One region of the Rhizobium sp. TRM95796 genome, then DNA from elsewhere that is predicted to be linked to it. Evidence: predicted binding sites of a transcription regulator. Region 1 holds the regulator's gene; the other holds the start of a gene.
What was found. Region 1 encodes LexA, which represses DNA repair genes until DNA is damaged. Its sites were predicted from a motif close to TGTTCNNNNTGTGTTCNG; they were not measured.

Region 1 (4,419 bases):
CGACGCCCACTTTGTGGGCGCCATGGATGATGTTGGCCTCGATCATCAGGTTGTCATAGAGAAAATCGGCCGGGTAGGTGTCGTTGGCGAAAATGCCGCCGACCTTGGCCGCGGCGAGAAACACCGCGTCCGGCTTGGTCTTCTCGATCCAGGCGGTGGTGGCCGCCTGGTCGCGCAGATCGGCGTCCGCGCGAGAGGCGGTGACAACCTCCGCGCCTTCCGACGCCAACCTTCTTACGATGGCGGAACCCACCATGCCGCGATGGCCGGCCACCCAGACCTTTTTCCCGCTGAGCGAATACATCGGCCTCACGCTTCCTTCATCACGGTGGCGGTCTGCATGACCTTGAGGTCTTCATTGACCATTTCGCGGCAGAGTTCGCGCACCGGCGTCTCATGTCTCCAGCCGAGCTTGGTCTGCGCCTTGGTCGGATCGCCGATCAGGAGCTCGACTTCGGTCGGGCGGAAATAGCGCGGATCGATCTCGACCACGACCTTGCCGGTCAGCGTGTCGTAACCCTTCTCGTCGACGCCTTCGCCCTTCCATTCCAGATGAATGCCGACATCCTCGAAGGCCCAGGTGATGAACTGGCGGACTTCGGTGGTCTCGCCGGTGGCGAGCACGTAATCGTCTGCCTCTTCCTGCTGCAGCATCATCCACATGCCGCGGACATATTCGCGGGCATGGCCCCAGTCGCGCTTGGCGTCGATATTGCCGACATAGAGCTTTTCCTGCTTGCCGAGCCGGATGGCGGCGGCGGCGCGGGTGATCTTGCGGGTGACGAAGGTTTCGCCGCGCAGCGGGCTCTCATGGTTGAACAGGATGCCGTTGGAGGCGTGCATGCCATAGGCTTCGCGGTAGTTGACCACGATCCAGTAGGAGTAGAGTTTCGCGGCTGCGTAAGGCGAGCGCGGATAGAAAGGCGTCGTTTCGCGCTGCGGCACTTCCTGCACGAGACCGTAGAGTTCGGAGGTCGAAGCCTGGTAGAAGCGTGTCTTCTTCTCCATGCCGAGAATACGAATGGCTTCCAGCAGGCGCAACGTGCCGATGCCGTCCGCATTGGCGGTGTATTCCGGCGTCTCGAAGGACACGCGCACATGGCTCTGGGCGGCGAGATTGTAAATCTCGTCCGGCTGGGCTTCCTGGACGATGCGGATCAGGTTGGTCGAGTCCGTCATATCGCCGTAATGCAGGATGAAGCGCTGGTCGGCCTCATGCGGATCCTGATAGATGTTCTCGATGCGGCTCGTATTGAAGGAGGAGGAGCGGCGCTTGATGCCGTGGACAATGTAGCCCTTGCTCAGCAGGAGTTCCGCGAGATAGGCTCCGTCCTGGCCGGTGATGCCGGTTACCAGCGCTACCTTCTTCTTGTTGTCGCTCAATGCAGTCTCCCAGAAACAGTGTGATGGCGCAGATGCGCCGCCAGAGCCGCTAAGCAGGGATTCTGGCGGTAAAATGTCAAGCACGACGACTGCTGAAATTCGTCGACAAGAACATTCGTCAGGCGGCCCCATTTAACAAAAAAGAGGCCGTACGACGCTTTGCATATTCAAATGCGCGAGAAACTGCAACGGTTCCGAAAGAAGTCGAGCCGCTATGGATAACAACCGAAAAAACGACGCCGGCCGTCTCCGGCTCTCTCAGTGATAGCGACGAATGAGGCCGACCAGTTTACCCTGCACCTTCACTCTGTCGGGGCCAAAAATGCGTGTTTCATAGGCTGGATTGGCCGCCTCGAGGGCAATGGACGCTCCCTTGCGGCGAAAGCGCTTGAGCGTAGCTTCCTCGTCGTCGACCAGAGCGACGACGATATCGCCGGGACTTGCGGTCGAGCCATTGCGGATGATGACCGTGTCGCCGTCGAGAATGCCGGCCTCGATCATCGAGTCGCCTCGAACCTCGAGCGCATAATGTTCGCCAGCGCCCAGCATCGACATCGGCACCGCGATGTCGTGCGTGATGTTCTGTATCGCGGAGATCGGCACGCCCGCTGCAATCCGACCCATCACGGGCACGGTTACGCTTGAGCCCGTCTCGTCATTGGCCGCCGCTTTCGGCGCTGTCTGCGGCTGCTGCTTTCCGAGAGAGCCCTCGATCACGCTCGGGGAGAAACCTCGCGCCGCCGGCGGCCTGAGGCTCGGCGAATAGGCCTCCGGAAGTTTGATGACTTCCAGCGCTCGCGCCCGGTTTGGAAGTCTCCGGATGAAACCTCGTTCCTCGAGCGCGGTGATCAATCGATGAATGCCGGATTTCGAGGCGAGATCCAGCGCATCCTTCATTTCGTCGAAGGACGGGGGCACACCCGATTCCTTCATGCGCTCATGAATGAACAGCAGTAATTCCTGTTGTTTTCTGGTCAGCATCGGCGCGCCCCCGGGAATCGCACAAGAAACAAATCTGGAACAGACGGTATCTGTTCTTTTTATGTTCTGCAAGCGTTTTCCCGGATGCTGGGTGCGGGGTTCCCCGGGTTAAGCCGGGCCCGAGCGAATACCGCCCGGGACGACCTCCGACGCATGGCGCGCCGAAGGCCGATGGGATTTCTACTGGGCGGTGGTGTCGGTCTGGCAGTTGGTGCCGGAAGTCGCGGCGTCGTCGCGGCAGTTTTGCGATGTGCTGGTGGGGTCGTTGTTGTCGCCGGCGCCGCTTTTTCCAGCTTGGCCGCTCTGAGCGCCGGAATTTGCCCCGCCATTGTTGTTGTCCTGCGCCAGGCTGACGCCTGAAAGGCTGGCGAGCGCGAGCGCGGAAGCGAGCGAGAGGTTGACGAGTCTTTTCATCGGGTGTCTCCTTGGGAATGTCCGCTCTTCGGCGGCATATTCGTAACCGCGTCGACGCCGATTCGTTTCCGGTGCGACATAAGAAAACGTCTCGCGGCTTGTCTTCCGTCGCCGACCCGTGCGAGAGGCGCGGCAACAGAAAGGCATCGCCCATGCGCCCGCTCGATCACCTCGTGCTGCCCGTCGCCGATTTGATCACGGCGAGGCAGCGTCTTTCCGCGCTCGGCTTCACGGTCGCTCCAGACGGACTGCATCCGTTCGGCACCGGCAATTGCTGCGTCTATTTCGCCGATCAGACGTTTTTGGAGCCGCTCGCGATCATCGACCGAGATGGCTATGAAAACGCCGCCGCAGCCGGCAACCGCTTCGTTCTCGGCGATCGCACCTTTCGGGACGCGCGCGGCGCCGAGGGCTTTTCGGCGGTCGTCTATGGAACAGCGGACGCCGCTTCGGACCACGTCGCCTTCGCGGAGAACGGGTGTTCGGCCGGAAAGATGCTGGATTTTTCGCGGTCGATGGTGTTGCCGGATGGAAGCAGCGGGGTGGCAGGTTTTCGCTTGGCCTTCGCCGGGGCCGATCCCGCCGGCGGCGTCTTCGCCTTCACCTGCCAGCGCATCAACGTTCCCCCGAACGGTCGGACGACGCTGACCGACCATGACAACGGCGTACTCGGCATCCGCGAGGCGGTCTTCGTGCATCGGCATCCGCACGACGTCTCGTCATTTCTCCGGGTGGTGACATGTGGCGACGCGACCGTCTCGGCGAGCGGCGATGGCCTGTCTTTCGCGAGCGCGCGACTGACCGTCTTGACGCCGGCGGCATTTGTGGACACCTATGGCCTCGAATTGCATGAGGATGCCGGCTTGACGGGTGGTCTCATCATGTTCTCGGTGGCATCGATGGTCGAACTCGACACGATATTGACGCGTGCGGGCATCGGCTATTTCAGGCGCGGACCCCTGCGGCTCGTACCGCCCTTGGCGGGGCAGGGCGTCGCGTTCGCATTTTCGGAGGTATGACTCATGACCGCTAACAACAGCACCGTGACGGTGGGCGAAGGCTCCCGCAAGGTCTCGTTTTCCAATTCCGGCCGACTGTCGATCATCGCTGGTCCCTGCCAAATGGAAAGCCGCGACCACGCCTTCATGATCGCCGGCAAACTCGTCGAACTCGCCGATGCGCTCGGCATCGGCCTGGTGTACAAATCCTCCTTCGACAAGGCCAATCGCACCTCGCTGACCGGCAAGCGCGGCATCGGGCTGGAAAAGGCCATGGAAGTCTTCGCAGATCTCAAGGCCGAATACGGCTTTCCGGTGCTGACCGACATCCATACGGAAGAGCAGTGCGCGCTCGTGTCGCCCACGGTCGACATCCTGCAGATCCCGGCTTTCCTCTGCCGCCAGACGGACCTGCTCGTGGCCGCCGCCAAGACCGGCCGGGCGATCAACGTCAAGAAGGGGCAGTTTCTCGCGCCTTGGGACATGAAGAACGTGCTGGCCAAGATCAACGGCAGCGGCAATCCCAATGCGCTGCTCTGCGAACGCGGCGCTTCTTTCGGCTACAACACGCTGGTCTCCGACATGCGCTCGCTGCCGATCATGGCCGCCATGGGCGCGCCGGTAATCTTCGACGCGACCCATT
Region 2 (4,419 bases), 590 kb from region 1:
GGCTTTGAGAATTTCCACCAGACTGTTCAGCGAGAAGCCGCGATCATTAGCCATGCAACACCCAATCAAGACATAAACATATCTTTATATGTTTTCATTGATGGCGCAAGAGGAAAATCAAATGGCGCGCGGAGAAAACTTTCCGTCACATTCGAAACGATCGCGGCCCTAGGACCTGACGCCTGTCAAATTCCGATGCCCGCACAAAAAGAAACCCCCGGCGCGGGCCGGGGGTTTCCGAAGCGTCTCGAGGAAGCGTCTCAGCGCGTCAGGCGCTTATAGGTGACGCGGCTCGGATTGAGCGCGTCCGCGCCGAGGCGGCGCACCTTGTCCTGCTCGTAGTCTTCGAAATTGCCTTCGAACCATTCGACATGGCTATCGCCTTCGAACGCCAGGATATGGGTGGCCAGGCGGTCGAGGAACATGCGGTCGTGGCTGATGATCACCGCGCAGCCGGCGAAGTTTTCCAGCGCGATTTCCAGCGCCGCCAGCGTTTCGGTGTCGAGGTCGTTGGTCGGTTCGTCGAGCAGCAGCACGTTGCCGCCGGACTTCAACATCTTGGCGAGGTGGACGCGATTGCGCTGGCCGCCCGAGAGATTGCCGACCTTCTGCTGCTGGTCGCCGCCGCGGAAATTGAAGGTCGAGCAATAAGCGCGCGAATTCATTTCGTGCTTGCCGAGCTTGATGACTTCCGCCCCGCCGGAGATCTCCTCCCAGACGGTCTTGTTGCCGTCCAGCGCGTCGCGGCTCTGGTCGACATAGCCGAGATGCACCGTCTCGCCGATGCGGATCGAACCGGTATCCGGCTGCTCCTGGCCGGTGATCATGCGGAACAGCGTCGTCTTGCCGGCGCCGTTCGGACCGATCACGCCGACGATGCCGCCGGGCGGCAGCTTCAGCGACAGGCCGTCGATCAGCAGGCGATCGCCATAGCCTTTGGAGACGCCTTCCATTTCGATGACCACCTGGCCCAGGCGTTCGCCGACCGGGATGATGATCTGGGCGTCGCCGGGACGCTGGTTTTCCGCCGCGTCGACCAGTTCGTCATAGGAGCGGATACGCGCCTTGGACTTGGCCTGGCGCGCCTTGGGGCTCGACGAAATCCACTCCTGCTCGCGCGCGATCGCCTTCTGGCGAGAGGCTTCCTCGCGATTTTCCTGCAGCATGCGCTTGGCCTTGGCCTGCAGATAGGCGGAATAATTGCCTTCATAGGGGATCGAACGGCCGCGATCGAGCTCGAGAATCCAACCCGTGACATTGTCGAGGAAGTAGCGGTCGTGGGTGATCATCAGCACGGCGCCCGGATATTGGCGCAGGTGCTTTTCGAGCCAGGCGATCGTCTCGGCGTCCAGATGGTTGGTCGGCTCATCGAGCAGCAAGAGATCGGGCTGCGACAGCAGCAGCTTGCAGAGCGCGATGCGTCGGCGTTCGCCGCCCGACAGATTGGTGACGTCGGCGTCGCCCGGCGGGCAACGCAATGCGTCCATCGCCATCTCGACCTGCTGTTCCAGATCCCAGAGATTCTGCGCGTCGATGATGTCCTGAAGCGCCGCGCCTTCGTCGGCCGTCTCGTCGGAATAGTTCATCATCAGTTCGTTGTAGCGTTCGAGGATGGCCGTCTTCTTGGCCACGCCTTCCATCACGTTTTCGAGCGCCGTCTTGTTGGGGTCGAGCTGCGGCTCCTGCGGCAGATAGCCGATGGTGGCGCCGTCGGCGATCCAGGCTTCGCCGGTGAACTCCTTGTCGAGACCGGCCATGATCCGCAGGATCGTCGATTTACCGGCGCCGTTGGGGCCGAGGATGCCGATCTTGGCGTCCGGATAGAAGGAGAGATGAACATTCTCCAGCACCTTCTTGGCGCCGTAGGCCTTTGTCAGCCCCGACATGTGATAGATGAATTGACGCGCCATGCCATAACCTCGATGAACGGAATTCGGGAATTGCGGGCTATGTAGGGCAATTCCCGTTCAGGGGCAACGCCGTTTTGCCATCGCTCCCAGCCGAGGCCGGCTCGGCGCACAGCCTATTGCAGGCCGGCCGCGTCGACGATTCCGGACGGGCAACCGAACTTGGTCGGCTTGGCGCGGGCGAGCAGCGCCGCCATTCCCAGGCCTTTCTCGCCGTCTTTTTCGGCGCCGAGCCCAATCGACAGGCCGGAGATCAGCCGGCGGCCTCCATCCTTGCGGCAACGCATCTTCACCTTGTCGCCGCTGCCCGCGCCGAAGGCCTTGTCGAAAGCCGATTTGATCTGCGCCTCGTCCAGCGTCTTGCCGATATTGGCGACGAACAGCGCGCCCACCGCCGAGCGGTTGACCTCGGCGGTCAGGCCGAGCGCGCGTCGGAAGTAGTCGTCGGCGAGGCCGCCCGAGCACAACCCGTGCTTGACCCATTCATGGCGGTCGAGGCCCGAGGCGACGCCCGGCATGGCCGCAGCCAGATCCCGTGCCAGTAGCGGATCGAGCGCCAGCGCGGGCATCTTCAACCAGTCGCCGGCCTTGTCAGCGGTTTTCAGAGCCTCGGTCGCGCCGCAATAGGTCTTGCGCAGCACCCAGAGACCGTGGAGAGAAAATTGCCTCGCCGACAGCCCGTCCGCCGCGCCATCGGCGCATTCCGGCCGCTTGCGCTGCCCTTCGCAGAAAGCGGGATGCCAGGATAGACCCAGCGCCATCACCGTCCGGTCCGGCGCCTCTGTTTCCGCCGCCAGGAGCGAACTTGCGATGAGCGAAAGAAAAAGCATCAATATATTAGCGATCGTTGAAGTTATTTTGCGCCCGCACATAACGGTTTCCTAAAGTCCATGTGAACACTAAGAGAACATAATGAATACATCTTTAGATTTTACAATCCAGAAAATCGAGACCTACAAAATGCAACCGATAACGATTTGACTCGGATTGGATTTTTTTTCGCGGCAGGTTAGAGCTGAGGCGCGATCGGCGCAGCAACCGTCCGGAGAACAGATCATGGCATTCGAAACGGCGGAAATGATCGCGCGCGCAGGCGCCGAAATCGCATTGCGCAGCCGCATGGCGGACGGGCGCGCGCGGGCAGTGGTGATGATCTGCCACGGCCTGGCCGAGCATGCCGGGCGCTATGGTCGGTTCGCCGCCTTCCTCGCGGCGCGCGGCTATCACGTCTACGCCCATGACCATCGCGGCCACGGTTCGACCACCGCGCCCGATGCGCCGCTCGGACGGTTCGCGGCAAAGGACGGCGCAGCCAAGGTGCTGGACGATGTCGCCGCGATCAGGGCGCTGGTGGCCGAGCGGCATCCGGGTCTGCCGGTCGCCTTGTTCGGACATTCCATGGGCGGCATGATCGCCATGAATGCCGTGCAGGAGCGCCCACGCGACTACGCCGCCCTCGCCATCTTCAACAGCAAGCTCAATCCCGGCGCCGCCGGAGCGCTGGGCACGCTGGCGATCAAGGCCGAGCGTTTCTTCAAGGGCTCCGACGTGCCGAGCATGATCGGCCCCAAGGCGACCTTCGACGCCTGGGCGAAGAGCATTCCCCACGCCCGCACCGATTTCGACTGGCTGAGCCATGACGCCGCCGAGGTCGACGCCTATGTCGCCGATCCCCGATGCGGCTTTGCGGCGTCGGTGTCGCTCTGGCTCGATCTGATGACGCTGTCGCGGCAGGGCGGTGATCCGAGCCGCCTCGCGCGTCTTCCGCCAGATCTGCCGGTCTATCTGGTCGGCGGTGGCGAAGATCCGGCGACGGCTCGGGGAGCCGACATGATCTGGCTGGAAAACCGCCTGAGAAAGAGCGGCGCAAACCGCCTGACCACGGTCGTTTATCGAAACATGCGGCACGAGACGTTGAACGAGATTGGACGGGACGAAGCCATGCGCAATTTCGTCGCCTGGCTGGACGCGGTAATTTCCGCAAATCAGCCGGGAACCGATACCGCCCCATAGTCTTTTCCTTCCCGCCGCGCCTTGCCTTCGCGAGCCGGACCAGTATCAATGGCCGCGACAAAATGGCCGATGGGGACCCCTTGCCGATGTTCGAAAACCTCTTCACCTTCGAAAGCCTGATCACCTTCCTGATCCTGACCGCGCTCGAGACCGTGCTCGGTTTCGACAATCTTCTTTATATTTCGATCGAGGCGAAGAAGGTCGATCCCGCCCGCGAGGCCTATGTTCGTCGCACCGGCATCATCCTGGCCATCGGCCTGCGCATCGTGCTTCTCTTCGTGGTCCTGAAGCTGATCGACATGTTCCAGGCGCCGCTCTGGGAGGCGCATACGAGTTTCTTCACCGCCGCCGTCAGCGGCCATTCGCTGATCGTTCTGTTCGGCGGCGTCTTTCTCATCTACACGGCGATCAAGGAGATTTTTCACATGATCGGCGCGCCGCATGCGGAAGACAATGCGGTGCGCGCCGCGCGCCGCAGCGTCGCCTCGGCGCTGACCAT

Region 2: OCK01_RS03500 (ribonuclease T2 family protein) is a predicted target of LexA. The motif match lies at 2,800-2,817, and genes of this name have one in related genera.

The regions. Positions count from the first base shown of each region.
Region 1 covers NZ_JAOXHE010000001.1:137,212-141,630, reverse strand. The annotation lists gene fcl (GDP-L-fucose synthase) at 1-304, opposite strand, end outside; gene gmd (GDP-mannose 4,6-dehydratase) at 310-1,383, opposite strand; gene lexA (transcriptional repressor LexA) at 1,642-2,364, opposite strand; gene OCK01_RS00720 (hypothetical protein) at 2,545-2,778, opposite strand; gene OCK01_RS00715 (VOC family protein) at 2,931-3,797, shown strand; gene kdsA (3-deoxy-8-phosphooctulonate synthase) at 3,801-4,419, shown strand, end outside.
Region 2 covers NZ_JAOXHE010000001.1:724,570-728,988, forward strand. The annotation lists gene OCK01_RS03490 (ArsR/SmtB family transcription factor) at 1-54, opposite strand, end outside; gene ettA (energy-dependent translational throttle protein EttA) at 261-1,910, opposite strand; gene OCK01_RS03500 (ribonuclease T2 family protein) at 2,024-2,737, opposite strand; gene OCK01_RS03505 (alpha/beta fold hydrolase) at 2,964-3,920, shown strand; gene OCK01_RS03510 (TerC family protein) at 4,007-4,419, shown strand, end outside.